2 regions of the Streptomyces sp. NPDC047130 genome follow, and region 2 is predicted to be linked to the other one. Evidence: predicted binding sites of a transcription regulator. Region 2 holds the regulator's gene; the other holds the start of a gene.
The links. Region 2 encodes HrcA, which represses chaperone genes, less so after heat shock. Its sites were predicted from a motif close to TTNGCACTCNGNNNNNCNGAGTGCNAA; they were not measured.

Region 1 (14,842 bases), on a different contig from region 2:
CGTGCCCAGCAGGCGCACCGCGGTGGGCCGGGGCACGGAGAGCACCACGAGCGCCCCGCCCGCCGTGTCCACGCCCCCTGATCCAGGCGTCAGGGCGACCCGGGCCTCCCGCGCCAGCACCCGAGGACGCCCCTGAGGACCCGCGGCGATCACGTCGACCAGGTCCCCGGCGCGCAGCATGCCCGCGACGGCCGGATCGGCGAGCCGTACCGGCGCCCGCACCCGGGGCGGCCCGGCCGGCGGCGGGACGCCCCCCGGCCGGGCGTGCGAGGCGGAAGAGGCGGTCGGTGAGGCCGGAGCCGTGGGGCCGGGGGCCAGGGCGGTCACCGCCGCCGCCGTGAGCACGGCGGCCGCCACCCGGGGCCAGGCCCGGGCCGGCCGGCCCGTACCGAACCGGCCACCGGTCACGCGCAACGGGGCGAACGGGGGGACGCTCCCGGGCGCGGGCACTCCTCCCGGCCCGTACCACCGCGGGGCGGCCGGGAGAGCACCGGTGCCGGAGGGAAGAAGCGGAAGCCGGACGGGCGAGGACGCCTCGGCGGACGTCCCGGCGGACGTCCCAGAGGATGCCCCGTCGAAGGGACCGAAGTACTCGTTCATGGCCCCAGCCTGACCGCTGTCGTCAAGGTCTGCTGAGGCCTGTGGACGGCTTACCGGCGCCGTTGTCCACAGGTCACCCGGGAGGGTTACGGCAGCGCGAACCCAGGGTCCGCGCCGCCCAGCGCCCGGGCGCAGAGGCAGGTCCGCTGGTCCGTCGCCGGAAGCGCCGCCACCAGGTCGAAGAGGACGTCCCGCAGGCGGCCCACATTGGCCGCGAACACCCGCAGCACCTCCTCGTGGGAGACGCCCTCGCCGGTCTCCGCGCCCGCGTCCAGGTCCGTGACCAGGGTCAGCGAGGTGTAGCAGAGTTCCAGTTCACGGGCGAGCGCCGCCTCCGGATGGCCCGTCATGCCGACCACCGACCAGCCCTGGGCGGCGTGCCAGCGGGACTCGGCGCGGGAGGAGAAGCGGGGCCCCTCGACCACCACGAGCGTGCCCCCGTCCACCGCCTCCCACTCCCGGCCGCGCGCGGCCTTCAGCGCCAGCGCGCGTCCGGCGGGGCAGTAGGGGTCGGCCAGCGAGACGTGGACGACGTGGGGGACCGTGCCGTCGGGCAGCGGGAGGCCGTCGAAGTAGGTGTGGGCGCGTGCCTTGGTGCGGTCGACGATCTGGTCGGGGACGAGCAGCGTGCCGGGACCGTACTCCGGGCGCAGCCCGCCGACCGCGCAGGGGCCGAGGACCTGCCGGACACCCAGGGAGCGCAGTGCCCAGAGGTTGGCGCGGTAGTTGATCCGGTGCGGCGGCAGGTGGTGCCCGCGGCCGTGCCGGGGCAGGAAGGCCACCCGGCGGCCGGTGACCTCGCCGACGAACAGGGAGTCGCTGGGCGGCCCGTAGGGCGTCTCCACCGCGACCTCGGTCACGTCCTCGAGGAACGAGTAGAAGCCGGACCCGCCGATCACGCCGATCTCGGCGCTCACCGTGTTCACCATGGCCCGCACCCTAGGGCCTCGGCCACGGCGGGGAACAGGCCCGAAACCGCCGCCCGCCCCCACCACGCCGAACCGCGCCGCCGACCGGACCGCCGACATGCCGAAGGCCCCGCGCGGCCTCGGTGGAGCGAGGACGCGCGGGGCCCGTAACGGCGTGCGTCAGGCGGCCGAGCTGCTGCTCGACGAGGCCGTGGAGGCGGAGGCCGTGGACGTCGACGACGAGGTGGACGTCGACGAGGCCGAAGAGCTCGAGCTCGAGCTGGAGCTCGAGGAGGCGGTGCCGGACGTCGCGGCCGGCGAGCTGCTGGACGACGAACCGCGGCTGTCGTTGCGGTAGAAGCCGGAGCCCTTGAAGACGATGCCGACGGCCGAGAACACCTTCTTCAGGCGGCCCTGGCAGTTGGGGCACTCGGTCAGGGCGTCGTCGGTGAACTTCTGCACCGCCTCGAGGCCCTCGCCGCACTCGGTGCACTGGTACTGGTAGGTCGGCACTGTCTTCCTCCTGGCACTCTCACTCAATGAGTGCTAACGACGATCCATCTTGACGCATTCCCGGCCGTCAGTCCACTGCCGCACCCCGTCCGGTGACCGAAACCACTGCCACCGGACGACAACCGAACGGCGCCCGAACGAAAAACCGGCCGTCAGCCGACCAGCCGCACGCGTCCCACGAGCACCCTCACCACGCGTCCCACGAGCACCTCACCACGCGGCCCACGGGACCGTCACCGGGCGGCCCCGGACGTGCCCAGCCAGCCGGCCAGCTTGCCGCCCCGGGCGACCGCCCGCAGCCGCCGCTCGGCGGCGTCCTGCACCCGGTCGGTGGCGACCACCAGCAGCTCGTCGCCCCGCTGGAGCACCGTGGTCGGCGACGGGACGAAGGAGTCGCCGCCCCGGACCACCAGGGTCACCGAGGCGCCCTCCGGCAGCCGCAGCTCGCTCACCTCGACGCCGTGCATGCGCGAGTCCCGGTCCACGGTCAGCGACAGCAGGTGCCCCCGCAGCCGCTCCAGCGGCGCCGACTCGATGCCCAGGTCGGCGGCCTCGTTGTCGTCGCCCAGCCGCAGCTTGCGGGCCAGCCAGGGCAGTGTCGGGCCCTGGATCAGCGTGTAGACCACGACCAGCACGAAGACGATGTTGAAGATCCGCCGGCTTCCCTCGACCCCGCCCACCATGGGGATGGTGGCCAGGATGATGGGCACCGCGCCGCGCAGCCCGGCCCAGGACATCAGCGTCTGCTGCCGCCAGTGCACCCGGAAGGGCGACAGGCAGGCGAACACGCTCAGCGGTCGCGCCACCATGGTGAGGACCAGGCCGATGACCAGCGCGGGCAGGATGTCGTCGCCCAGCTCACGCGGGTTGACCAGCAGTCCGAGCAGCACGAACATGCCGATCTGCGCGATCCAGCCCAGCCCGTCCGCGAAGCCGCGGGTGGCCGGATGGTGCGGCAGCCGGGCGTTGCCCAGCACCATCGAGGCCAGGTAGACCGCGAGGAATCCGCTGCCGTGCGCCATCGCGCCCGCCGCGTAGGCCGTCACCGCCATCGCCATCACGGCGATCGGGTAGAGGCCGGAGGCGGGCAGCGCGACCCGGCGCAGCCCCCAGGCGCCCAGCCAGCCCACCGCGAGGCCGACGGCCGCGCCGATCGCCAGCTCCATCGCCATCTCGGCGAGCAGCAGGTACCAGTGCTCGACCGGTCCGGCCGTGGAGAAGGAGACGACCAGGATGACCACCGGGGCGTCGTTGAAGCCGGACTCGGCCTCCAGGGTGCCGGTGATCCGGGACGGCAGCGGTATGCGGCGCAGCACCGAGAAGACCGCCGCCGCGTCGGTCGAGGAGACCACCGCGCCCACGATCAGCGCCTGTCGCCACTCCAGCCCGACCAGGTAGTGGGCGGCCGCGGCGGTCACCGCGACGCTGATGGCCACGCCGGCCGAGGCGAGCACGGCGGCGGACGGCAGCACCGGTTTGATCTGCCCCCACTTGGTGCCGAGTCCGCCCTCGGCGAGGATCACGACCAGGGCGGCGTAGCCGATGACCTGGGTCAGCGCGGCGTTGTCGAACTCGATGCCCGCGATGCCGTCGGACCCCAGCGCGATGCCGATGCCGAGGTAGATCAGCAGGCTGGGCAGTCCACTGCGCGAGGACACGCGCACGGCGGCCACCGCCACCAGGAGGACGAGTGAGGCGCCGAGCAGAAGCTGGTTGAGGTGGTCGACAGTCAGTGGCGGCCTTCCCTTCCCTCCGAGACGGGCGAATCCGGGGTGCGCGAACAGGTGTGCGCCGAGCGGTGAGCGCGCCGAGCGGCGAGCGCGCCGAGCGGTAAGTCTTTCGTTACCTTACCTAACTCTTGACGCTTTCTTGACGCGCTTCCGCACATCCACCGCCCTCCGGTCCGCCGCGCGACGCCCCGGCCGGGGCTCGCACCGGGACGAAGCGGACACCCCGCTCGCCCGATGCCACGGGTTCACAGACGCCGCGTCAAGCCGCCGCGCCCCGTGCGCCTATCGTTGCTCCAGCGCGACGACGGGCTCCGCCGCCGCGCCCAGAACTGACCACCGCCCGCCCCGCCGCTCGCGTGAGGACAGCAAGGACAGCGATGCCCCCCAACACCACCGCCTCTTCCGGTCAGCAGCCCGGCAGGTCCGGCAGGAAGAAGGGGCGCAAAGCCCGACTCCTGGTCCTGCTCCTCGTCCTGGCGCTCATAGGCGGCCTGGTCTACGGCGGGTACTGGACGGTCAGCACCGTCCGTGCCTCGTTCCCGCAGACCAGCGGTGCGCTGACCCTCAAGGGCCTGTCCGGCCCGGTGGAGGTGCGGCGCGACGGCCAGGGTGTGCCGCACGTGTACGCCGACTCCGAGGAAGACCTGTTCATGGCGCAGGGCTTCGTCCAGGCGCAGGACCGCTTCTACGAGATGGACGTCCGCCGCCACATGACCGCGGGCCGCCTCTCCGAGATGTTCGGCGCGAGCCAGGTCTCCACCGACGAGTTCCTGCGCACCCTCGGCTGGCGCCGGGTCGCGCAGCAGGAGTACGACAAGAAGCTGTCGGCCTCCACCAAGAAGTACCTCCAGGCGTACACCAAGGGCGTCAACGCCTACCTGGACGGCAAGGCGGCCGACGAACTCTCCCTCGAGTACGCGGCGCTGGCGCTCACCGGCGACTACGCGCCCGAGCCGTGGACCCCCGTCGACTCGGTGGCCTGGCTGAAGGCGATGGCCTGGGACCTGCGCGGCAACATGCAGGACGAGATCGACCGTTCGCTGCTCACCAGCCGCCTCGACGCCGAGCAGATCGCCGACCTGTACCCGGGCTACCCGTTCGAGCGGAACAAGCCGATCGTGCAGGAGGGCGCCTACTCCGGGGCGACCGGCACCTGGGACCAGAACGCCACGGCGACCGAGGGCGTCCAGGGCGGCGCGGCGGCCGGCCTGCCGGGCGTCCCGGCCGAGGACGCGGCCGGGCTGCAGTCGCAGCTCGCCGGGCTCTACGGCGCGCTGGAGGAGCTGCCCATCGCGGTCGGCGTCAACGGCAACGGCATCGGGTCCAACTCCTGGGTGATCTCCGGCGAGCACACCGTGGGTGGCGCCCCGCTGCTCGCCAACGACCCGCACCTGTCGCCCGCGCTGCCCTCGGTCTGGTACCAGATGGGCCTGCACTGCCGCACCGTCTCCGAGACCTGCCGGTACGACGTCTCCGGGTACACCTTCTCCGGCATGCCCGGTGTGATCATCGGCCACAACCAGCAGATCGCCTGGGGCTTCACCAACTCCGGCGTCGACGTCAGCGACCTGTACCTGCAGAAGATCAGCCCCGAGGGCTACCAGTACGACGGCAAGACGGTCCCGTTCCGGACCCGCGAGGAGACCATCAAGGTCGCCGGCGGATCCGACAAGAAGATCGTCGTCCGCGAGACCAACAACGGGCCGCTGCTCTCCGACCGTGACGACGAGCTGGTCCAGGTCGGCAAGAAGGCCGGCGTCGACTCCGGTTCGCCCGACCGGGGCGACGGCTACGGCGTCTCCCTGCGGTGGACCGCGCTCGACGCGGGCCGCACCATGGACGCCGTCTTCGCGATGAACACCGCGGAGGACTGGGAGGACTTCCGGGCCGCCGCAGAGCTGTTCGAGGTGCCCTCGCAGAACCTGGTCTACGCGGACCGCAAGAACATCGGCTACCAGCTGCCGGGCCGCATCCCGGTCCGTGCCGAGGGCCACGACGGCTCGCTGCCGGCGCCCGGCTGGGACTCCGGCTCCCGCTGGACCGGCTGGATCGACCAGGACGAGCTGCCCTACGAGTACAACCCGGACCGCGGCTACATCGTCACCGCCAACCAGGCCGTCGTCGACGAGGAGAAGTACCCGTACCTGCTCACCGGCGACTGGTCCTACGGTGCGCGCAGCCAGCGGATCAACGACCTGATCAAGGCGAAGACCGAGGGCGGCGGGAAGATCTCGACCGAGGACATGCGCGAGATGCAGACGGACAGCAGCAGCGAGATCGCCAAGCTGCTGGTGCCCGAGCTGCTGAAGATCGACCCCGAGGACGAGGACGTCCGCGACGCGCAGGAACTGCTGGAGCACTGGGACCGCACCCAGACGCCGGACTCGGCGGCGGCCGCGTACTTCAACGCGGTGTGGCGCAACCTGCTGCGGCTGGCGTTCGGCAACAAGCTGCCGAAGGAGCTGCGGGTCGAGGGCCAGTGCCTGTGGGTGGAGCCGGTGAACACCACCGGGCCCGCGGACGAGGCCGACAAGGTCCGCGAGTGCGGTCAGCGCAGCGCCACGCAGGCGCAGCCGGACGGCGGCGACCGGTGGTTCGAGGTCGTGCGCGAGCTGCTGGACGAGCCGGACAGTGCCTGGTGGACCACCGGCGAGACGGCCAGCGGGCGGCCCTCGGCGGACAACCGTGACGAGCTGCTGCGGCGGGCGATGATCGACGCGCGCTGGGAGCTGACCGCGAAGCTGGGCAAGAACATGGACACCTGGAGCTGGGGCCGGCTGCACACGCTGTACCTCAAGAACCAGACCATGGGCACGGCCGGTCCCGGCTTCCTGCAGCACATGCTCAACCGCGGGCCCTGGGAGCTGGGCGGCGGCGAGTCCACCGTCAACGCGACCGGGTGGAACGCGGCCGGCGGGTACGGGGTGGTGTGGGTGCCGTCCATGCGGATGGTCGTGAACCTGGGTGACCTCGACAAGTCGAAGTGGATCAACCTCACGGGGGCGTCGGGGCACGCGTACAGCTCGCACTACACGGACCAGACGGACGCGTGGGCGAAGGGCGAGCTGTACGACTGGGCGTTCACCGAGGCCGCGGTGAAGCGGGCCACGAAGGACACCCTCACCCTCAACCCGTAACCCGCCCGCCCGTTCCCGCCCCTTCTCCCTCCCTTCCCTTCTCTTCCGTCCCCTCCACGGGGCGGCTCCCTCCCGGGGAGCCGCCCCGTCGGCCTTTCCCCAGGGCGGCCCTGGAGATGGCGGATGCCGTGCGGTCAGGAGAAGTGGTGGAGGGCGGAGGGGGTGAGGGCGGTGGTCACGGGGCGGTCGTGGGGGTCGGCGGGGACGGTGTCGCGGAGTTCCGTGTCGTGGAGGAGGACGACCAGCGCCGGAGCCGCACCCGCCGCGTCGAGGCGGGCGAGAACCCGGTCGTAGGAACCGCCCCCGCGGCCCAGCCGCATCCCGCGGCGGTCCACCGCGAGACCGGGCAGCAGCACCACGTCCGCGTCGAGGACCGCGTCGACCCCGGCCCGCGGACCCCCCGGCTCCAGCAGCGTCATCCGCCCCGCCCCCAGCGGGACCTCCACCAGCGAGCCCGGGCCCTCGTACACGCCCCAGTCGAGGTCGTCGTCCTCCCGCAGCACCGGCAGCAGCACCCGCACCCCCCGTTCCCGCAGCGCGTCCAGCAGCGTCCGGGTCCCCGGCTCGGACCCCACCGACACGTACGCGGCGACCACCTCCGCCCCCGCCACCGCCGGCAGCTCCAGCGCCCGTGCCGTCAGCGCGCGTTCGGCCTCCCGCCGCTCGCCCTCCGGCAACCTTCTCCTCGCCCGGAGGATCTCCGCGCGCAACATTCCTTTGGCACTGTCGTTCGCCACTGTCCACCTCTTCCTGCTCGGCCCGACGCTCCACCGCCGCACGAACGGTTCTGTTTTCCCCCCGAATGCAGCCATATGACGCGGAATCGAATGGAGCTCCCGATTCCGTACAACTCAATGGATATGGTTGCGAACATGATGAAGGCACATCCTCGGATCAGTAAGGCTGTCATCCCGGCGGCCGGTCTCGGCACGCGGTTCCTGCCGGCCACCAAGGCGACGCCCAAGGAGATGCTCCCGGTCGTCGACAAGCCGGCGATCCAGTACGTCGTCGAGGAGGCCGTCCAGGCCAGCCTGCGGGACGTGCTGATGGTCACCGGCCGCAACAAACGCCCGCTCGAGGACCACTTCGACCGCAACTACGAACTCGAGAACGCCCTCGAACGCAAGGGCGACAGTGACCGGCTGGCCCGTGTGCAGGAGCCCACGGACCTCGCCACCATCCACTACGTCCGCCAGGGCGACCCCCGCGGTCTCGGCCACGCCGTGCTCTGCGCCGCCCCGCACGTCGGTGACGAGCCGTTCGCCGTGCTCCTCGGCGACGACCTCATCGACCCGCGCGACCCGCTGCTGGCCCGCATGATCGACGTGCAGGCGGAGTACGGCGGCAGCGTGATCGCGCTGATGGAGGTCGACCCGGCCCAGATCCACCTCTACGGCTGCGCCGCCGTCGAGTACACCAAGGACGCCGACGTGACGCGGGTGACCGGCCTGGTCGAGAAGCCGGACCCGACCGACGCGCCCTCCGCCTACGCCGTCATCGGCCGGTACGTGCTCGACCCGGGCATCTTCGAGGTGCTGCGCCGCACCGAGCCCGGCCGCGGCGGGGAGATCCAGCTGACCGACGCCCTCCAGCACCTGGCGGCCGACGAGTCCATCGCCGGCCCCGTCCACGGCGTCGTCTTCAAGGGCCGCCGCTATGACACCGGCGACCGTGGCGACTATCTGCGTGCGATTGTCCGACTGGCATGCGAACGTGAGGACCTGGGACCGGACTTCCGGACCTGGCTCCGCCGATTCGTAGCCGAGGAGATGTAACGGACTTGAGCACCACCGCGCCCCGCAGCACCGCGTCGGACCAGGACCGCGCGCAGGCGGACCGCCTGTGGACGGTGGAGGAGCACCTCGAGGACATCCTCTCCACCGTCCGCCCCCTGGAGCCGATCGAGCTGCAACTGCTCGACGCCCAGGGCTGCGTCCTCGTCGAGGACGTGACGGTCCCGGTCGCGCTGCCGCCCTTCGACAACAGCTCGATGGACGGCTACGCGGTACGCGTCGCGGACGTCGAGGGCGCGAGCGAGGAGTTCCCCGCCGTGCTCGACGTGGTGGGGGACGTGGCGGCCGGCCAGGAGCCCGGGCTGCGGGTGGGCCCGGGGCAGGCCGCCCGCATCATGACCGGCGCGCCCCTGCCGCCCGGCGCCGAGACCGTCGTCCCCGTCGAGTGGACCGACGGAGGGCTCGGGGCCGGACCGGCCACCGGCATGCGCGCCCGCAGCCAGGCGCCCGAGGGCGCCTCCGGTCAGGTCCGGGTGCACCGGCCCGCCGAGGCCGGGGCGCACGTCCGCCGGGCCGGCAGCGACATGAAGGCCGGCGACCGCGCGCTCACCGCGGGAACCGTGCTCGGCCCGGCCCAGCTCGCCCTGCTCGCCTCCGTGGGCCGGGCGACCGCCAAGGTCCGCCCGCGCCCGCGGGTCGTGGTCCTCTCCACCGGCAGCGAACTCGTGCCGCCCGGCGAGCCGCTGAAGACCGGGCAGATCCACGACTCCAACAGCTTCGCCCTCACCGCCGCCGCCCGCGAGGCCGGCGCCATCGCCTACCGGGTGGGCGCGGTCGCCGACGACGCGGAGACCCTGCGCACCAGCGTCGACGACCAACTGGTCCGCGCCGACCTGCTGGTGACCAGCGGAGGCGTCAGCGTCGGCGCGTACGACGTGGTCAAGGAGGCGCTCACCGCGCCCGAGCCGGCGGACGGCGAGGACGACGAACCGGTCGCCCCGGGCGTCGAGTTCCGCCGCGTCGCCATGCAGCCCGGCAAGCCGCAGGGGTTCGGGCTGATCGGGCCGGACCACACGCCGGTGCTGACGCTGCCGGGCAACCCGGTGTCGTCGTTCGTCTCCTTCGAGATCTTCGTGCGGCCGGCGATCCGCGCGCTGATGGGACTGCCCGAGGACCAGCTCCACCGGCCGCGGGTCCGCGCCGCGCTGGCCGCCGACCGGGCGCTCTCCTCGCCGCGGGGCCGCCGCCAGTTCCTGCGCGGACGCGTGGACGGCGACCGGGTCACCCCGGTCGGCGGGGCCGGCTCCCACCTGGTCGGCGCGCTCGCGCAGGCCGACGCGCTGATCGTGGTACCCGAGGACGTCACCTCGGTGGAGCCCGGTGAGGACGTCGAGGTGGTCCTGCTCGGCTGACGGGCCCGTCCTGGCGGTACCGTGGCGCGCATCGCCGAACGCGGGGCACACGGCATTCCGGCCCCGAACGACCGCCCCGCACGACCGCCCTGAACGACCGCTCCGAACGACCGCCCTGAACGACGAAGGACGCCTTCCGCATGGGTACGCAGGATCGACTGACCCACATCGACGAGGCGGGCGCCGCCCGCATGGTCGACGTCTCCGGGAAGGACGTGACCGCCCGCACCGCCCGCGCGAGCGGCCGTGTCCTGGTCCACCCGCGGGTGGTGGAACTGCTGCGCGGCGAGGGCATGCCCAAGGGCGACGCCCTGGCCACCGCGCGGATCGCCGGGATCATGGGGGCCAAGAAGACCCCCGAACTGATCCCGCTCTGCCACCCGCTGGCCCTCTCCGGGGTGAAGCTGGACCTCGCCGTCGCCGACGACGCGGTGGAGATCACCGCGACGGTGCGGACCACCGACCGCACGGGCGTGGAGATGGAGGCGCTCACCGCCGTCACCGTCGCCGCGCTCACCGTGGTCGACATGGTCAAGGCGGTCGACAAGGGCGCCGTCATCACCGACGTGCGGGTCGAGGAGAAGACCGGCGGGAAGTCCGGCGAGTGGAGGCGGGCGTGACGGCGGCTCCGGAACCGGCCGGCGGGTCCGGCGCCCGCCCCCGCAGGGGCTTGGTCGTCACCGCCTCCAACCGGGCCGCGGCCGGGGTCTACGAGGACCGCGGCGGCCCGCTCCTGGCGGCCGGCCTGGAACGGCTCGGCTTCGCCGTGGACGGCCCCGTGGTGGTGCCCGACGGCGACCCGGTGGAGGCCGCGCTGCGGGACGCCGTGGCGGCCGGCTACGACGTGGTCCTCACCACCGGCGGCACCGGCGTCTCGCCCACCGACCGCACCCCCGAGGCCACCCGCCGGGTCGTCGACCACGAGGTCCCCGGCATCCCCGAGGCGATCCGCGCCCACGGCCGCGCCAAGGTGCCCACCGCCGCGCTCTCCCGGGGGATCGCGGGTGTCGCCGGCTCCACCCTGATCGTCAACCTCCCCGGGTCCACCGGAGGGGTGAAGGACGGGCTCGCCGTCCTGGGGGACCTGCTCGCGCACGCCGTGGACCAGCTCCGCGGCGGTGACCATCCGTCGTCCGGGGGTGCCAGCTGAACGGCCTGATCTGGCCCGTGGGCCTGGAGCACGGCGACGTCCGGCTGCGCCCGATGCGGATGCGCGACCAGGCCGACTGGCGCGAGGTCAACCGGCGCAACCGGGAATGGCTGCGCCGCTGGGAGGCCACCATCCCGCCGCCGCTGCCGGGCGCCCCGGCCACCCAGCGGCCCACCTTCCGGCAGATGGTCCGCCACCTGCGCTCCGAGGCCAAGGCCGGGCGGATGATGCCCTGGGTCGTCGAGTACCAGGGGCGGCTGGCCGGGCAGCTGACGGTCGGCAGCATCACCTGGGGCTCCATGTGCTCCGGGAACATCGGGTACTGGGTGGACGAGGCGGTGGCCGGCCGCGGGGTGATGCCGACGGCGGTGGCGCTCGCCGCGGACCACAGCTTCCGGACCGTGGGACTGCACCGGCTGGAGGTCTGCATTCGCCCGGAGAACGGGCCCAGCCGGCGCGTGGTGGAGAAACTCGGATTCCGCGAGGAAGGGCTGCGGCCGCGCTATCTCCACATCGACGGCGACTGGCGCGACCACCTGGTCTACGCGCTCACCGTGGAAGAGGTCCCCGAAGGGATGATGACGCGTCTGTCCAGGTTGGGCGGCCGGACGCGGTGAAGGGTACGCAGCCCGCCGGAAATTGAATAAGTGTTCGAATTTAGGCTCAAGCTGATCACGTTTGGGCGTCTGAATTCACGCTTCCGGCGGCCTGTGATCACATCGGTCGCGTAAAAGGCTCGAAATATCAGCCAGATCGTGCGACACACCGTGTGAATAGGCAGATGGCCTCACCCGAACCGCTCTACCGTGTGACTGTGAGCAGCAGCGGCCTCATCTACGCAGTCATTGTCGGGGCCTGGGCCGCCTACTTGGTGCCGATGTGGCTCCGTAGGCAGGACGAGCTGAACGAGGCCCGTCCGACGGAACGCTTCAGCACCGCCATCCGGCTGCTGTCCGGAAGGGCGGGGATGGAGCGCCGTTACGCCAAGGACCTCGCGCGCTCCGCCGACGAGGCGGAGCCCGGGCCCGACGTGGTCGACCCGGACGCCGTGACCGACTCGGTCGACGTCCGGGCCTTCGCCGTACCCCCGGACGATCCCGGGCCCGGCGGGCCGGAGCGTCGCCGCGGGGAGCCCTCCGCCTCCCGCAGGCGTCCCGGGCCGGCCGATCCGCCGGCCGGGGCGGACGCCGGGCGGCCCGGCCACCCCGAGCGGGTCGACCGGGGCGAGCGTGCGGACCGGGCGGACCGGGCGGACCGGGCCGGACGGGTCGCCGCCGAACGGGACGCGGAGGTCGTGCGGGCGCGGGTCGCGCGCACCAGGGTGCTGGCCCGCAGACGCCGCACCATCACCTTGCTCTTCCTGGCCTTCACCGTCGGCGCGGTGGCCGCCGCGGTCGGCGGAGTGGCGTTCCTCTGGGCGCCCGCCGCGCCGGCCGTGCTGCTCAGCGTCTACATCGCCTACCTGCGCACGCAGGAACGCCGCCGCTTCGCCTACCGCATGGACCGCGGTCAGGCCGAGGAGGCGGCGCGGCGCGTCCGGGAGCGGGGCCGTGAGCGGGACCGGGAGCGCGGCGGCCGCCGTCGCCCCCGCCCCTCCGCGGAACCGGCCACCGACGGGCGCACCGAACGGATCGGCCGGGGCCCCCGGACCGGTGCCGAGCGGGCCGTCGTCCGGCCGGGCGAGGCCCCGCGGGCGCCGCGGGAACAGCGGGAGCCGCGGGAGCCGGAGGGTCACGACCCGGGCCCCGCCACGCTCTCCTCCCTCGCCGCCGACCGGCTGGCCCTGATCGAGCAGACCGACCACGCCGAGTGGGTCGACCAGCAGCGCGAGCCGGAGCGGGAGGAGGGGCCGGCCGACGGCTGGGAGCCGGTGCCGGTCCCGCTGCCGACCTATGTCACCGCCCCCGTGGCCCCGCGGGCCACCTCCGACCTCGACCTCACGGACGACGCGTGGAGCTCGGCGCGCGCCGCGCTCGACCCGGACCGGCACGAGCGGCCCGCCGCGCCGGAGGAGTCCGCGGCGCCCGCCGAGGCGGCCGGTCCGCCCCCGGCCCAGCCGGAGCCCCGTGGCCGGTCCGGCGCCCGCCGCGGCCGGGGCCGGGGCCGCACCCCGCTCTTCGACCAGTACGCCGAGTCGGACCGGGACCGGCCGCGGGCGGCCAACGAGTAGAGGGGGCGTCCGGAGGTGGCGTCCGGCCTGCGGGTATCGCCCCGGGACGAAATTGCCAAGCACCCGGATGGGGATGCTAGAGTTTCACTCGTTGCAAGGGCCTGTGGCGCAGTCCGGTAGCGCACCTCGTTCGCATCGAGGGGGCCAGGGGTTCAAATCCCCTCAGGTCCACTGCACGACAAGATCCCGCCGATCTCACGATCGGACGGGATCTTCGTCGTTTCCGACGCGATGTCAGACGGAGTGGACGCCGGAGCGGAAGCCGGAGTGGAGAGAGGCCCCGATCCGCCGCCGGGCGGGGGATCGGGGCCTCACCGGTCTTCGGCCGGGTTCAGAGCTGCTTGGACATGCAGATGCTGTTCTCGTGGAAGCGGTAGTAGCCGAACTTCCGGCAGCGGTCGTAGCCGGAGGAGGCGTAGAGGGCGACGGCCTCCGGCTGCTGGTCGCCGGTCTCCAGGACCATGCGGGTGCGGCCGGCGGCGCGGGCGTCCTCCTCGAGCATCGCGAGGATGCGGCGGGCCAGGCCCCGGCCGCGGCACTGCTCGATCACGAACATCCGCTTCAGTTCCGCGTCGCCGTCCTCGTTGCCCTCGCCGTTCTCGTCCTGGGCGCGCCAGCCGCCGGTGGCCACCGGGCGGTCGCGGTCGTCGTAGGCGATCAGGAAGAGGCCGTGCGGCGGGCGGAAGTCCTCGGGGTGGAGCACGGTGGCGTCGCCGCCGTCGCCGTAGCGGCGCTGGTACTCGGCCTGGACCTCGTCGTTCAGCTTCACGGCGTCGGGGTGGTCGAAGGGGACGCTGCGGATGTTCATGGACACGGATCGTACTTTCGTGCGGGAGGGCCGGGGGCCGGGCGAACGGGTGGGCGGGTCTCGTCCAGTGTGCCGGTATTGTGCTCCGGTGCTCACCGTGACCTCCGTCAATGTCAATGGACTCCGTGCCGCCGCGAAGAAGGGCTTCGTCGAGTGGCTCGCGGAGACCTCCGCCGATGTGCTGTGCCTCCAGGAGGTGCGGGCCGAGCCGGAACAGCTCCCGCAGGCCGCCGGGGCGCCGGAGGGCTGGCACGTCGTCCACGCGCCGGCTGCCGCCAAGGGCCGGGCGGGGGTCTCGCTCTACACCCGGCGTGAGCCGGACGCCGTGCGGACCGGGTTCGGGTCGGCGGAGTTCGACGGCAGCGGGCGGTACGTGGAGGCCGACCTGCCCGGCGTGACGGTCGCCAGCCTCTACCTGCCCTCCGGCGAGGTCGGCACGGAGCGGCAGGAGGAGAAGTACCGCTTCATGGACGCGTTCCTCCCCTACCTGAAGGCCCTGCGGGAGCGCGCGGCGGCCGACGGGCGGGAGGTGCTGGTCTGCGGGGACTGGAACATCGCCCACGAGGAGGCGGACCTCAGGAACTGGCGGGCCAACCGGAAGAACTCCGGCTTCCTCCCCGAGGAGCGCGAGTGGCTGACGCGGGTGCTGTCCGCGGGCGACGGCGGGTACGTCGACGTGAT
Region 2 (14,842 bases):
CGCCGGTCAGCTGGAGCATCCGGTCGGCGAGCGTGGACTTGCCGTGGTCGATGTGCGCGATGATGCAGAAGTTGCGGATCAGAGCCGGGTCGGTACGGCTCGGCTCGGGCACATTGTTAGGGGTCGCGGGCACGCAGGGTCCTGTCTCTTGAGGCGCCTTATGCCTCGGGTCGGATCTGTACGTAGCCTCCATCGTCCCACGGCCCGGCCCCTGTGACGGGTTTGGGCCGCTCCTCGGGCGACTGCTAGCCTGGGTCGCTGTGTCTCCATGCCCTGTGCCCGGGCTCTGCCCGGGTTCCGTGCGGGGAGGCTCACCCAAGAAAATCACACGGCCCCCGGGGTCCGCCCCCGTGTGCCAAGAACCTGAAAAGGCTCCTTCGTGGCGAACATCAAGTCCCAGATCAAGCGGAACAAGACCAACGAGAAGGCCCGGCTGCGCAACAAGGCCGTCAAGTCCTCTCTGAAGACCGCGATCCGCAAGGCCCGCGAGGCCGCCGCCGCGGGTGACGTCGAGAAGGCGACCGAGTACCAGCGCGCCGCCGCGCGTCAGCTGGACAAGGCCGTCTCCAAGGGCGTCATCCACAAGAACCAGGCCGCCAACAAGAAGTCGGCGCTTGCTTCCAAGGTCGCCGGCCTCCAGGGCTGAACCACCTCGGTTCGTTCTGTGATCTGAACGACTGAACGACCGCCGGAAGGACCCAGAGCGGGCCCTCTCTCATCCGCTCCCGACCGGCACCCAGGGTCCGTACGCGGCCTGCGTTCGCCACGCGGGTACGGACCCGGCACCCTTTTCAGCGCCCCGGCCCCCGCGCCGCCTTCCCCAGGCGGTCCGGAGGCCGGGGCGTTCGGTCTTCCCGGGGTCCCGTCCGGTCCTCCCGGGACGCCGCGGCGGTGGGGGACAATGGACCCCATGCCTTCCGCTCTTCCCGACGGCGAACCCGTCCCCTCCGACGGCTCGCTGCCGGCCTCCGCCCTCAAGGGCGCCCCCGCGCGCCCTCTCGGGTTCTACCTGCACGTCCCGTACTGCGCGACCCGCTGCGGGTACTGCGACTTCAACACCTACACCGCCACCGAGCTGCGCGGCAGCGGCGGGGTGCTGGCCTCCCGCGACAACTACGCGGACACCCTCGCGGAGGAGGTCCGCCTGGCCCGCAAGGTGCTGGGCGACGACCCCCGCCCGGTGCGCACCGTCTTCGTCGGCGGCGGCACCCCCACGCTGCTGGCCGCCGGCGACCTGGTGCGGATGCTGGACGCGGTCCGCCAGGAGTTCGGCCTCGCCGAGGACGCGGAGGTCACCACCGAGGCCAACCCTGAGTCCGTCGGCCCGGAGTACCTGGCCGAGCTGCGCGCGGGCGGCTACAACCGGATCTCCTTCGGCATGCAGTCCGCCCGGCCGCACGTGCTGCGGATCCTGGACCGCACCCACACCCCCGGCCGCCCCGAGGAGTGCGTCGCCGAGGCCCGCGCGGCCGGCTTCGACCACGTCAACCTCGACCTGATCTACGGCACCCCCGGCGAGACCGACGACGACTGGCGCGCCTCGCTGGAGGCCGCGCTCGGCGCCGGGCCCGACCACGTCTCGGCGTACGCGCTGATCGTCGAGGAGGGCACCGGGCTGGCCCGCCGCATCAGGCGCGGCGAGGTCCCGATGACCGACGACGACGTGCACGCCGACCGGTACCTGATCGCCGAGGAGATGCTGTCGACGGCCGGGTTCGACTGGTACGAGGTCTCCAACTGGGCGACCTCCGACGCGGCCCGCTGCCTGCACAACGAGCTGTACTGGCGCGGCGCCGACTGGTGGGGCGCCGGGCCCGGCGCGCACAGCCACGTCGGGGGCGTGCGGTGGTGGAACGTGAAGCACCCCGGCGCCTACGCGGCGGCGCTCGCCGAGGGGCGCTCGCCGGGGGCGGGGCGCGAACTGCTCTCCGCCGAGGACCGGCGCGTGGAGCGGATCCTGCTGGAGCTGCGGCTGGTGGACGGCGTCCCGCTGGACCTCCTGCGCCCGGCCGGCCGCGCCGCCGCGGACCGTGCCCTCGCGGACGGCCTGCTGCGCGAGGAGTCCTACGCCGCCGGCCGCGCCGCGCTGACCCTCCGGGGCCGCCTCCTGGCCGACGCGGTGGTGCGGGACCTGGTGGACTGAGCGGCCTCGCCACGGACGGGCCGCGTGCTCGGCGGGGTCAGGCCCCGGCCGGGGCCGTGACGAAGTCGATGAGTTCCTCGACGCGGCCCAGGAGCTCCGGTTCGAGGTCCTTCCAGCCGTGGACGCGGGAGAGGATGTGGCGCCAGGCGGCGCCGGTGTTGTCGGGCCAGCCGAGGGCGCGGCAGACGCCGGTCTTCCAGTCCTGGCCGCGCGGGACCGTGGGCCAGGCGTCGATGCCCAGGGCGGACGGCTTCACCGCCTCCCAGACGTCGATGTACGGGTGGCCGACGACCAGCGCGTGCTCGCTGGTGACCGCCTCCGCGATGCGCCACTCCTTGGAGCCGGGCACCAGGTGGTCCACCAGCACGCCCAGGCGCGCGTCGGGGCCCGGGGCGAACTCGGCGACCACGGCGGGCAGGTCGTCCACGCCCTCCAGGTACTCCACGACCACGCCCTCGATCCGCAGGTCGTCGCCCCACACCTTCTCGACCAGCTCGGCGTCGTGCCGGCCCTCGACGTAGATCCGCCCCGCGCGGGCCACGCGGGCCCGGGCGCCGGGCACGGCCACCGAGCCCGAGGCGGTGCGCGCCGGGCGGCGCGGGGCGCCCGCCGCGGCGCGGACCAGGGTCACCGGGCGGCCCTCCAGGAGGAAGGCGGCCGGGGCCAGCGGGAACACGCGGTGCTTGCCGTGCCGGTCCTCCAGGGTCACCGTGCCGGCCTCGCAGCCGACGACGGCGCCGCAGAACCCGGTGGCCGGGTCCTCGACGACCAGGCCGGGTTCCGCCGGCACCTCGGGCACCGGCTTCGGCTTCTTCCACGGCGGCGTGAGGTCGGCGGAGTACTGGCGCATTCGGCCGACGATAGGAGAAATCGCGACCGGTGGGTACGCGACACGCCCTCGCGCCCTCGCGACCGGCCCCCGCGCCGCCTCACCAGGCCGTGCCGAACCTCCGGGACAGCTCCTCGCGCTGACGCCGCACGAACGCGGCGTCCACCACGGCCCCGTGCCCCGGCACGTACACCGCGTCCTCGCCGCCCAGCTCCAGCAGCCGGGTGAGCGCCGCCGCCCAGCGCGAGGGCACCGCGTCCGGGCCGGCCTGCGGGGCGCCGGACTCCTCGACCAGGTCGCCGCAGAACACCACCGGGCGCGGTCCGGGCACCAGCACCGCCAGGTCGTAGGCGGTGTGCCCCGGCCCCACGTTGGCCAGCAGCGGCCGGACGCCGCCGCCCAGGTCCAGCACGTGGTCGTCGTGCACCTCGTGCCCCGGCGCGGTCAGCAGTTCCAGCGCGCCGTCCGCCGCCCCCGCGGTCAGCCCGTTGGCCACCGCGTCGGCCCGCAGCGCGTCCCGCCCGTCCTCCGAGGTGAGCGGCGCGCCCGCGCCCACCGCCGCGAAGACCTCCGCCCCGGCGAAGACGCAGGCGCCCAGCACGTGGTCGAAGTGCGGGTGGGTGAGCGCCACATGGGTCACCCGCCGCCCGGAGCCCCGCCCGGTGCCCTCGGGACCGGGCGCCGGGTGTCCCGCCCGCAGCAGCTCCTCGGCCTCCTGGCGGATCCGCGTGCCTTCCGCCACACTCGAACCGGCGTCCACCAGCAGCGCCCCCTCGGCACCCGCCACCAGACCCACCGTGCAGTCCCACACCGGCAGCCGCAGCCGCCCCACCCCGGGGGCCAGCGGTTCCCAGCCGAGGTCTTCCCACCCACCAGGGGCTTCCCAGGTCACGCTCATGGGGCGACGCTATCGGGACCGCACGGCGACCGCCCTTGCCCGCGCCGTACCCCCCGGCCGTACACTGGCTGAGGACGACTGGCACTCGCGAAGGCAGAGTGCCAGTCGACGCAAGGGGCAGAAGCGGTGAGGCGGAGCCGACATCCGGAGGTGTGCGCGGTGCTGAGTGAACGCAGGCTGCAGGTGTTGCGCGCCATCGTCCAGGACTACGTCGGGACCGAGGAGCCGGTGGGCTCCAAGGCCCTCACCGAGCGGCACAACCTCGGTGTGTCCCCCGCGACGGTGCGCAACGACATGTCCGCGCTGGAGGAGGAGGGCTACATCGCCCAGCCCCACACCAGCGCGGGGCGGATCCCCACGGACAAGGGCTACCGGCTCTTCGTCGACCGGCTGGCCGACGTGAAGCCGATGACCCAGCCCGAGCGGCGGGCCATCCAGAACTTCCTGGACGGCGCCGTCGACCTCGACGACGTGGTGGCCCGCACGGTGCGGCTGCTGGCGCAGCTCACCCGCCAGGTCGCGGTCGTCCAGTATCCGTCGCTCACGCGTTCGGCGGTGCGGCACGTCGAGCTGCTGGCGCTCGCGCCGGCCCGGGTGATGCTGGTGCTGATCACCGACACCGGCCGGGTCGAGCAGCGCATGATCGACTGCCCCGCCCCGATCGGCGAGAACACCCTGGCCGACCTTCGGGCCCGGCTCAACAGCCGGACCACGGGACGCCGGTTCACCGACGTTCCGCAGCTGGTGCAGGACCTGCCGGAGGCCTTCGACCCGGAGGACCGCGGCACGGTCTCCTCGGTGCTCTCCACCCTGCTGGAGACGCTCGTCGAGCGGACCGAGGAGCGGCTGATGATCGGCGGCACCGCCAATCTGACCCGCTTCACACATGACTTTCCCCTCACCATCCAGCCCGTCCTGGAGGCCCTCGAGGAGCAGGTCGTGCTCCTCAAACTCCTTGGCGAGGCGAAGGATTCGGCCATGACCGTCCGTATCGGTCATGAGAACGAGTACGAGGGGCTCAACTCCACGTCCGTCGTGTCGGTGGGCTACGGTTCGGGCGGCGAGGCAGTCGCCAAGCTCGGCGTGGTCGGACCGACCCGCATGGATTACCCGGGAACGATGGGAGCAGTACGCGCAGTGGCACGGTACGTCGGACAGATCCTGGCGGAGTCGTAAGTGGCCACGGACTACTACGCCGTACTCGGCGTACGCCGCGACGCGTCCCAGGACGAGATCAAGAAGGCGTTCCGGAGGCTCGCGCGCGAGCTGCACCCGGACGTCAATCCCGATCCGAAGACGCAGGAGCGGTTCAAGGAGATCAACGCCGCCTACGAGGTGCTCTCGGACCCGCAGAAGAAGCAGGTCTACGACCTCGGCGGCGACCCGCTCTCCCAGGCCGGCGGCGCCGGCGCGGGCGCGGGCGGCTTCGGGGCCGGCGGCTTCGGCAACTTCTCCGACATCATGGACGCCTTCTTCGGCACGGCCTCGCAGCGCGGACCGCGCTCGCGGACCCGCCGCGGCCAGGACGCCATGATCCGGCTGGACGTCGAGCTCACCGAGGCGGCCTTCGGGACCACCAAGGAACTCCAGGTCGACACGGCCGTGGTGTGCAACACCTGCCACGGCGAGGGGGCCGCGCCCGGCACCTCCGCGCAGACCTGTGACATGTGCCGCGGCCGCGGCGAGGTGTCCCAGGTGACGCGGTCGTTCCTCGGCCAGGTCATGACCTCGCGGCCCTGCCCCCAGTGCCAGGGCTTCGGCACGGTCGTGCCCAACCCGTGCCCCGAGTGCGCGGGCGACGGCCGGGTCCGGTCGCGCCGGACGCTGACCGTGAAGATCCCGGCAGGTGTGGACAACGGCACCCGGATCCAGCTCGCCGGCGAGGGCGAGGTCGGCCCGGGCGGCGGCCCGGCGGGCGACCTCTACGTCGAGATCCACGAGCTGCCGCACGAGACGTTCCAGCGCCGCGGGGACGACCTGCACTGCACGGTCACCATCCCGATGACCGCGGCGGCCCTCGGCACCAAGGTGCCGCTGGAGACGCTCGACGGGCACGAGGAGGTCGACATCCGGCCGGGCACCCAGTCCGGGCAGTCGATCCCGCTGCACGGGCGCGGCGTCACCCACCTGCGCGGCGGCGGACGCGGCGACCTCATCGTCCACGTCGAGGTCATGACGCCGACCAAGCTGGACCCGGAGCAGGAGCGGGTGCTGCGCGAGCTGGCCAAGCTGCGCGGGGAGGAGCGGCCCACCGGGCAGTTCCAGCCCGGACAGCAGGGCCTGTTCTCCCGCCTCAAGGACGCGTTCAACGGGCGCTGAGGCGCCCCGCACCGGAGCCGTCGCGGACCTCGTGCCGCGGCGGCTCCCGGTCGTTCCCCCCCCGTGGTCCCCGCCCCGATCGCCCACCCCGACGTACCCTCTCCGACCGCCCACCCCGTTCCACCGCACCAGGAGGCGCCGTGACCGCCCCCGTCTTCGTCGTCGACGAGCTCGTCCCCGGCGGGCCCACGTTCCTGCTGGAGGGGCCCGAGGGCCGGCACGCCGTGTCGGTGAAGCGACTCCGGCCCGGCGAGGCGGTGGTGCTCACCGACGGCCGGGGGCGCTTCGCCGAGGGCGTCGTCCAGGCCGCGGAGGGCAAGGACCGGCTGCTCGTCGGCGGGCTCGCCGAGGTGCGGGAGGAGCCCGTGCCGAGCCCGCGGATCACCGTGGTGCAGGCGCTGCCCAAGGGCGACCGGGGAGAGCTGGCCGTGGAGACCATGACCGAGACCGGGGTGGACGCGATCGTCCCCTGGGCGGCGGCCCGGTGCATCACCCAGTGGCGCGGCGAGCGGGGGGCCAAGGCGCTCGCCAAGTGGCGGGCCACCGCGCGGGAGGCGGGCAAGCAGTCGCGGCGCACGCGGTTCCCCGAGGTCGCGGAGCTCGCGAACGGCAAGCAGGTCGCGGCGCTGCTGGCACGGGCCGACTTCGCGGCGGTGCTGCACGAGGACCGGGACTTCCCCGGTGAGGCGCTGGCCACCTGCGAGCTGCCGGCGGAGGGGGAGATCGTGCTGGTCGTCGGCCCCGAGGGCGGGGTCGCGCCGCAGGAGCTGGAGCTGTTCGCGGAGGCGGGAGCGGGGGCCTACCGGCTGGGACGGAGCGTGCTGCGGACCTCCACGGCGGGCACGGCCGCGGTCGCGCTCCTCCTCGGCCGCACGGGACGCTGGTCCTGACGGTCCCGCGCCGCCCGCGCGGTCGTGCCGTGCACGCCGCGGGCAATCCTGCCGCCGGGCGGCACGGGTGCGGGAAACCCCTGTTGGGGAAGGAGCCCCGGTGCTTAGGCTGACGGGGTGACAGAGTCTGCCTCGACGCTCGCTCCCGCATACCTCCGCTACCCGCACCTGCACGGCGACCTCGTCGCGTTCACCGCCGAGGACGACGTCTGGGTCGCCCCCCTCGACGGGGGCCGTGCCTGGCGGGTCAGTGCCGACAACGAGCCGGTGAACCACCCGCGGATCTCCCCGGACGGCGCGCACGTCGCGTGGACCTCCACCCGCGACGGCGCCCCCGAGGCGTACGTCGCGCCCGTGGACGGCGGCCCCGCGCGACGGCTGACCCACTGGGGCGCGCCCACCACCCGGGTCCGCGGCTGGACCCCCGACGGACGGGTCCTGGTGACCTCCGCGCACGGACAGGCCACCCTGCGCCGCTCCTGGGCCCGGGCCGTACCGCTGGACGGCGGCCCCGCGGAAACCCTGCCCTACGGCCCCGTCGGCGACGTCGCGTTCGGCCCGCGCACCGTGCTGCTCTCCGCGCCGATGGGGCGCGAGGCGGCCTGGTGGAAGCGCTACCGCGGCGGTACCGCCGGCAAGCTGTGGATCGAGTCCGAGGAGACGCCGGGCGAGTTCGCCCGCCTCCACGAGGACCTCGACGGCAACATCGAGAACCCCCTGTGGGTGGGGGAGCGCCTGGCGTTCCTCTCCGACCACGAGGGCGTCGGCGCCCTGTACTCCTCCCTCGCCGACGGCTCGGACCTGCGCCGCCACACCCCGGTCGGGGACGACGTCTTCTACGCGCGGCACGCCGCCACCGACGGCAGCCGCGTGGTGTACGTCTCGGCCGGCGAACTGTGGCTCCTGGACGACCTGGACGGCGCCGGGCCGCGCCGCCCGGAGATCCGTCTCGGCGGCCAGCGCCTCGACCTCCAGCCCTACCCCGTCACCCCGTCCCGCTGGCTCGGCGGGTTCGCCCCCGACCACACCGCCCGCGGCAGCGCCGTCACCGTGCGCGGCGCGGTCCACTGGGTCACCCACCGCTCCGGCCCGGCCCGCGCGCTGGCCGCCGAGCCGGGCGTGCGCAACCGGCTGGCCCGCGCCTTCCGGGTCGACGGCGAGGAGTGGGCGGTCTGGGTCACCGACGCCGAGGGCGAGGACGCCCTGGAGTCCGCGCCCGCCACCGGGCCCGCCGCCGGAGGCCCGCGCCGGATCGCCGGCGGACGGCTCGGCCGGGTGCTGGGGCTCACCGTGGCGCCCGACGGCGGCCGGTTCGCCGTCGCCTCCCACGACGGGCGGGTGCTGCTGGTCGAGCGGGAGAGCGGCGAGGTCCGCGAGGTCGACCGCAGCGAGAACGGCGACTGCTCCGGGCTGGTGTTCTCGCCCGACTCGGCCTGGCTGGCCTGGTCCCACCCGGGCGTCGGCGAGCTGGCCCAGCTGAAGCTGGCCAACACCGCCGACCTGTCGGTGGTCGAGGCGACCCCGCTGCGGTTCAAGGACTTCTCGCCCGCCTTCACCCCCGACGGCAAGCACCTCGCCTTCCTGTCGGCGCGCGCCTTCGACCCGGTCTACGACGAGCACGCCTTCGACATGGCCTTCGTCGGCTCGAACCGCCCCTACCTGATCACCCTGGCCGCGGCCACGCCGTCCCCCTTCGGCCCGCAGCGGCACGGACGCCCGGTGGACGCGCCCGACAAGGACGAGACCCCGGAGAGCGAGGGCACGCCCGCCACCCGGATCGACCCGGAGGGCCTCGCCGACCGGATCGTGCCCTTCCCGGTGGAGGCCTCCCGCTACACCGCGCTGCGCACCGCCAAGGACGGCGTGCTCTGGCTCCGCCACCCGGTGCGGGGCGTGCTCGGCGCCTCCCGGGCGACGCCGGACGACTCCGGCCCCAAGAGCGAGCTCGAGCGCTACGACCTGGCCCAGCTGCGCCTGGAGACCCTCGGCGACGACGTCGACGCCTACGCCGTCAGCGGCGACGGCAAGCGGCTGGCGGTGTGGGGCGGCGGCCGGCTGCGGATCGTGCCCGGCGACCGGCGGGCCTCCGGCGACGACGAGCTCACCGTGGACCTCGGCCGGATCCACCAGCTCGTCGACCCGGCCGCCGAATGGCGGCAGATGTTCGACGAGACCGGCCGCCTGATGCGGGACAACTTCTGGCGCCCCGACCTCGGCGGCGTCGACTGGCAGGCCGTCCTGGACCGCTACCGGCCGGTCGTCGAACGGGTCGCCACCCACGACGACCTGGTCGACCTGCTCTGGGAGGTGCAGGGCGAACTCGGCACCTCGCACGCCTACGTCACCCCCACCGGCCAGGGCGGCGACGAACGGCAGGGCCTGCTCGGCGCCGACGTGTCCCGGCACGAGGACGGGCAGTGGCGGGTCGACCGGGTGCTGCCCTCGGAGACCTCCGACCCCAAGGCCCGTTCCCCGCTGGCCGCCCCCGGGGTGGCCGTGCGGCCGGGCGACGCGATCGTGGCCGTCGGCGGGCGGCCCGTCGACCCGGTGCGCGGGCCGTGGCCGCTGCTGGCCGGCACCGCGGGCAAGCCGGTCGAGCTGACCGTCGCCCCCGCGGACGGCGGCGCGCCCCGGCACACCGTGGTGGTGCCCACCGACGACGAGGAGCCGCTGCGGTACCACGCCTGGGTCGCCGACCGGCGCGCCCACGTCCACGAGCTCAGCGGCGGCCGCCTCGGCTACCTGCACGTGCCCGACATGATGGGCGCGGGCTGGGCGCAGATCCACCGCGACCTGGTCGTCGAGGTCGCCCGCGAGGGGCTGATCGTCGACGTCCGGGAGAACCGGGGCGGGCACACCTCGCAGCTCGTCGTGGAGAAGCTGGCGCGGCGGATCGTCGGCTGGGACGTGCCGCGCGGCATGCGGCCGATGAGCTACCCGCAGGACGCGCCGCGCGGCCCCGTGGTCGCCGTGGCGAACGAGTTCTCCGGGTCGGACGGCGACATCGTCAACGCGGCGATCAAGGCGCTCGGCATCGGGCCGGTGGTCGGCACCCGGACCTGGGGCGGGGTCGTCGGCATCGACAGCCGGTACCGGCTGGTCGACGGCACGCTGGTCACGCAGCCCAAGTACGCGTTCTGGTTCGAGGAGCTCGGCTGGGGCGTCGAGAACCACGGCGTCGACCCGGACGTCGAGGTGGTGTGCACGCCGCAGGACCACGGCGCGGGCCGCGACCCGCAGCTCGACGAGGCCGTGCGGATCGCGCTGGAGGCGCTGTCACGCACCCCCGCCAAGACGCCGCCGTCGCTGTGACCGCCGGCTGACGGCGGCCGGCCCGGCCGGCCAGGCCGGCACCGGCTGACACCGGGCGCGGCCCCCGCCCTCCGCGGGGCCGCGCCCGCCCGCCTCCGCTCCCGGCTGCCGCACCCGACCTCGTGGTGTCGGACCCGGACGCTACGATGACCGTGCGTGAACGATCACGACCGAGGAGGGCCCATGGCCGGGGAGCCGCAGGACGACTGCCTGTTCTGCAAGATCGTCGCGGGGACCATCCCCGCCAACGTCGTGCGGGAGACCGACACGACCGTGGCGTTCCGGGACATAAACCCGCAGGCCCCCACGCACGTCCTGGTGATCCCCAAGGCGCACCACGCGGACGCCGCCGCCCTCGCCGCCGAGGCCCCGGAGATCGCCGCCGACGTGCTGCGCGAGACCCGTGCCGTGGCCGAGGCGGAGAAGCTGGACAGCTACCGCACGATCTTCAACACCGGGTCCGGCGCCGGCCAGACGGTGTTCCACGCGCACGCCCACGTGCTCGGCGGCCGCGGCCTGCAGTGGCCCCCCGGCTGACCGGGGGCGGCGAGCGTGTCCGTGCGTGAACTGGTGGTGCTCGGCACCGCCAGCCAGGTCCCGACCCGGCACCGGAACCACAACGGCTACCTGCTGCGGTGGGACGGCGAGGGCATCCTGTTCGACCCCGGCGAGGGAACCCAGCGGCAGATGCTGCGCGCCGGGGTCGCCGCGCACGACCTCAACCGGCTCTGCGTCACCCACTTCCACGGCGACCACTCCCTCGGCCTGGCTGGAGTCATCCAGCGGATCAACCTCGACCGGGTCCCGCACCCCGTCACGGCCCACTACCCGCGCTCCGGGCAGCGCTTCTTCGACCGGCTGCGGTACGCCACCGCCTACCGGGAGACGGTCCGGCTCACCGAGGCGCCGGTCGACTCCGACGGCCCGGTCGCCGAGACCGCCGGGTACACGCTGGAGGCCCACCGCCTCTCCCACCCCGTCGAGTCCTACGGCTACCGGCTGGTGGAGCCCGACGGCCGCCGGATGCTGCCCGAGCGGCTCGCCGCGCACGGCATCACCGGCCCCGACGTCGGCCGCCTCCAGCGGCAGGGCGAGCTGAACGGCGTCACCCTGGACGAGGTCAGCGAGGTGCGCCGCGGTCAGCGGTTCGCGTTCGTCATGGACACCCGGCTCTGCGACGGCGTCCACCGCCTCGCCGAGGGCTGCGACCTGCTCACCATCGAGTCCACCTTCCTCGACGAGGACGTGGCCCTCGCCGACGAGCACGGGCACCTCACCGCCGGCCAGGCGGCCCGGGTCGCCCGCGACGCAGGCGTCCGCCACCTGGTCCTCACCCACTTCAGCCAGCGCTACCCGGACCCGGAGGAGTTCGAACGGCAGGCCCGGGCGGCCGGCTTCGAGGGGGAGTTGACCGTGGCCCGGGACCTCCAGCGGGTGCCGGTACCCAAACGGGTCTGAGGTCGATCCAGGACACTGCGGGACTTCTGCGTATCATCCTTTGATGCCCATCCCCAAAGCCGAACTGCACCTTCACATCGAAGGCACCCTGGAGCCGGAGCTTGCCTTCGAGCTCGCCGAGCGCAACGGCGTCGCCCTGCCGTACCCGAGCGTCGACGCGCTGCGCGCCGCCCAGGCCTTCGAGGACCTGCAGTCCTTCCTCGACCTGTACTACGCCTGCATGGCGGTGCTGCGCACCGAGCGGGACTTCGAGGACCTCGCCGACGCCTACCTGCGCCGGGCCGCCGCCCAGGGCGTGCGGCACGCCGAGATCTTCTTCGACCCGCAGGCCCACCTCGCCCGTGGCGTGGAGATGGGCACCGTGGTCGAGGGCCTGGGGCGCGCCCTGGCCCGGAGCGAGGAGACCCACGGCGTCTCCACCCGGCTGATCATGTGCTTCCTGCGGGACGAGTCCGCCGAGTCCGCCCTGGAGACGCTGGAGCTGGCCCGGCCGCACCTGGACCGCATCACCGGCGTCGGCCTGGACTCCGCCGAGGTGGGGCACCCGCCGGTGAAGTTCCGGGAGGTCTACGAGGCCGCCGCCGCGCTCGGTCTGCGCCGGGTCGCGCACGCCGGTGAGGAAGGGCCCGCCTCCTACATCACCGAGGCGCTGGACGTGCTCGGCGTCGAACGGGTCGACCACGGCCTGCGGTGCATGGAGGACCCGGCGCTGGTGGAACGCCTGGTCCGGGAGCGGATCCCGCTGACCCTGTGCCCGCTCTCCAACGTGCGGCTGCGCGCCGTCGACGTCCTGGAGCAGCACCCGCTGCCCGCCATGCTGGAGGCGGGGCTGATGTGCACCGTCAACTCCGACGACCCCGCCTACTTCGGCGGCTACGTCCAGGACAACTTCGACGCCGTCCGCGACCGGCTGGGGCTGGACCCGGAGCGGCTGCGGGAGCTGGCCCGCAACTCCTTCCTCGCCTCCTTCCTGGAGGACGACGAGGAGCGCCGGGCCCGCTACCTCGCCGAGGTCGAGGCGTACCAGTTCCCCGCCTGAGCCCGGCCGCGCACGACGACGGCCCCAGCACCGTGGACGCGGTGCCGGGGCCGTCGCCGTACGCGGCGGGCGGGTGCTAGAAGCCCAGCTTGCGCAGCTGCTTCGGGTCGCGCTGCCAGTCCTTGGCGACCTTCACGTGCAGGTCCAGGAAGACCGGGGTGCCCAGCAGCGCCTCGATCTGCTTGCGGGACTTGATCCCGACGTCCTTCAGACGCTGCCCCTTGGGGCCGATGACGATGCCCTTCTGGCTGGAGCGCTCGATGTACAGGTTGGCGTGGATGTCCAGCAGCGGCTTGTCGGCCGGCCGGTCCTCGCGCGGCAGCATCTCCTCGACGACCACGGCGATGGAGTGCGGCAGCTCGTCCCGCACGCCCTCCAGGGCGGCCTCGCGGATCAGCTCCGCGATCATCACCTGCTCCGGCTCGTCGGTGAGGTCGCCCTCGGGGTAGAGGGCCGGCCCCTCCGGCATCAGCGGGATCAGCAGGTCGGCGAGGAGGTCGACCTGCTTCCCGGCGGTCGCCGAGACGGGGATGATCTCCGCCCAGGTGATGCCCAGCTCCTTGCCGAGCTGGTCCACCGCGATCAGCTGCTCGGCGAGCTGCTTGGAGTCCACCAGGTCGGTCTTGGTGACGATCGCCACCTTCGGGGCCTTCTTGATCGCCGCGAGTTCCTTGGCGATGAAGCGGTCGCCGGGGCCGATCTTCTGGTCGGCGGGCAGGCAGAAGCCGATGACGTCGACCTCGGCCCAGGTGGTGCGGACCACGTCGTTGAGCCGCTCGCCGAGGAGGGTGCGCGGCTTGTGGAGCCCGGGGGTGTCCACCAGGATCAGCTGCGCGTCCGGGCGGTGCACGATGCCGCGGACCGTGTGCCGGGTGGTCTGGGGGCGGTTGGAGGTGATCGCCACCTTCTGGCCCACCAGCGCGTTCGTGAGGGTGGACTTGCCCGCGTTGGGGCGGCCCACGAAGCAGGCGAAGCCGGCCCGGTAGAGGTCCTCGGACGGCTGCGGTGACTGTGTACGAACGCTCATGCCGCCCATTCTCCCCGATCCGGCGGCGCCCTCGTACCGACGGCCGCCCGCACTCCCCTCCGGCCACCGTGACCCGTCCCACTCCGGCCGCGGGGCGGGGCTCGGCCCTCACGCCGCGTGAGGCCGGAGGGTGGTGCGCGTGAGCGCGGGCCGGGAGTGGCGGCAGGGCGCCGCCGCGGGCGAACAAGCCGTTGCCGCAGGGGTGTTGACCCGTCACCGTGGAGTGAGCAGGATCCGCGCATGGCCGCCGACGCGCTTCCCCCGTTCCCGCCCGGCTTCCTCTGGGGCGCCTCCACCTCCGCGCACCAGATCGAGGGCGCCGTCGACGCGCGCGGGCCGTCCGTGTGGGACGTCTTCGAGGCCCGCCCCGGCGTGATCCGCGACGGCTCCACCGCCGCCGTCGCCTGCGACAGCTTCCACCGGCACCGGGAGGACGTCGCGCTCCTCGCCGGCCTCGGCATGAACGCCTACCGGTTCTCCGTCTCCTGGCCCCGCGCCGACTCCCCGGGCGGCCTCGACCACTACGAGCGCCTGGTGGACGACCTCCTCGCGGCCGGCGTCCGCCCGGTGCCGACCCTGTTCCACTGGGACCTGCCGGCCTCGCTGGACTGGCTGGACCGCGACACCGCCGCCCGGTTCGCGGAGTACGTCGAGCGCGTCGCCGCCCGCCTCGGGGACCGGGTACACACCTGGATCACCCTGAACGAGCCCGCCGAGCACACCGTCCTCGGCCACGCCCTCGGCGTGCACGCCCCCGGCCGCACGCTGCTCTACGACGCGCTGCCGGTGGCCCACCACCAGCTGCTCGCGCACGGCCTCGCGGTCCGCGCCCTGCGCGCCGCCGGGGCCACCGACGTGGGGATCGCCGCCTCGCACAGCCCCACCTGGCCGCTGACCGGCGACGAGGCGGACCTGGCCGCCGCCGAC

Region 1: a site for HrcA is predicted at 2,032-2,058, ahead of ABZ836_RS23940 (FmdB family zinc ribbon protein). Genes of this name have one in related genera too.

The regions. Positions count from the first base shown of each region.
Region 1 is NZ_JBEYUK010000023.1:52,537-67,378, forward strand. It holds gene ABZ836_RS23930 (hypothetical protein) at 1-600, opposite strand, end outside; gene ABZ836_RS23935 (S-methyl-5'-thioadenosine phosphorylase) at 687-1,529, opposite strand; gene ABZ836_RS23940 (FmdB family zinc ribbon protein) at 1,689-2,021, opposite strand; gene ABZ836_RS23945 (potassium/proton antiporter) at 2,255-3,805, opposite strand; gene ABZ836_RS23950 (penicillin acylase family protein) at 4,129-6,888, shown strand; gene ABZ836_RS23955 (5-formyltetrahydrofolate cyclo-ligase) at 7,023-7,601, opposite strand; gene galU (UTP--glucose-1-phosphate uridylyltransferase GalU) at 7,761-8,663, shown strand; gene glp (gephyrin-like molybdotransferase Glp) at 8,669-10,033, shown strand; gene moaC (cyclic pyranopterin monophosphate synthase MoaC) at 10,174-10,653, shown strand; gene ABZ836_RS23975 (MogA/MoaB family molybdenum cofactor biosynthesis protein) at 10,650-11,183, shown strand; gene ABZ836_RS23980 (GNAT family protein) at 11,192-11,800, shown strand; gene ABZ836_RS23985 (hypothetical protein) at 11,998-13,353, shown strand; tRNA gene ABZ836_RS23990 (tRNA-Ala) at 13,451-13,524, shown strand; gene ABZ836_RS23995 (GNAT family N-acetyltransferase) at 13,685-14,161, opposite strand; gene xth (exodeoxyribonuclease III) at 14,250-14,842, shown strand, end outside.
Region 2 is NZ_JBEYUK010000002.1:486,619-501,460, reverse strand. It holds gene lepA (translation elongation factor 4) at 1-133, opposite strand, end outside; gene rpsT (30S ribosomal protein S20) at 380-646, shown strand; gene hemW (radical SAM family heme chaperone HemW) at 911-2,143, shown strand; gene ABZ836_RS04815 (DUF3097 domain-containing protein) at 2,181-2,993, opposite strand; gene ABZ836_RS04810 (MBL fold metallo-hydrolase) at 3,073-3,870, opposite strand; gene hrcA (heat-inducible transcriptional repressor HrcA) at 4,030-5,046, shown strand; gene dnaJ (molecular chaperone DnaJ) at 5,047-6,189, shown strand; gene ABZ836_RS04795 (16S rRNA (uracil(1498)-N(3))-methyltransferase) at 6,330-7,079, shown strand; gene ABZ836_RS04790 (S41 family peptidase) at 7,197-10,391, shown strand; gene ABZ836_RS04785 (HIT domain-containing protein) at 10,575-10,928, shown strand; gene ABZ836_RS04780 (ribonuclease Z) at 10,944-11,849, shown strand; gene ABZ836_RS04775 (adenosine deaminase) at 11,893-12,888, shown strand; gene era (GTPase Era) at 12,965-13,915, opposite strand; gene ABZ836_RS04765 (family 1 glycosylhydrolase) at 14,156-14,842, shown strand, end outside.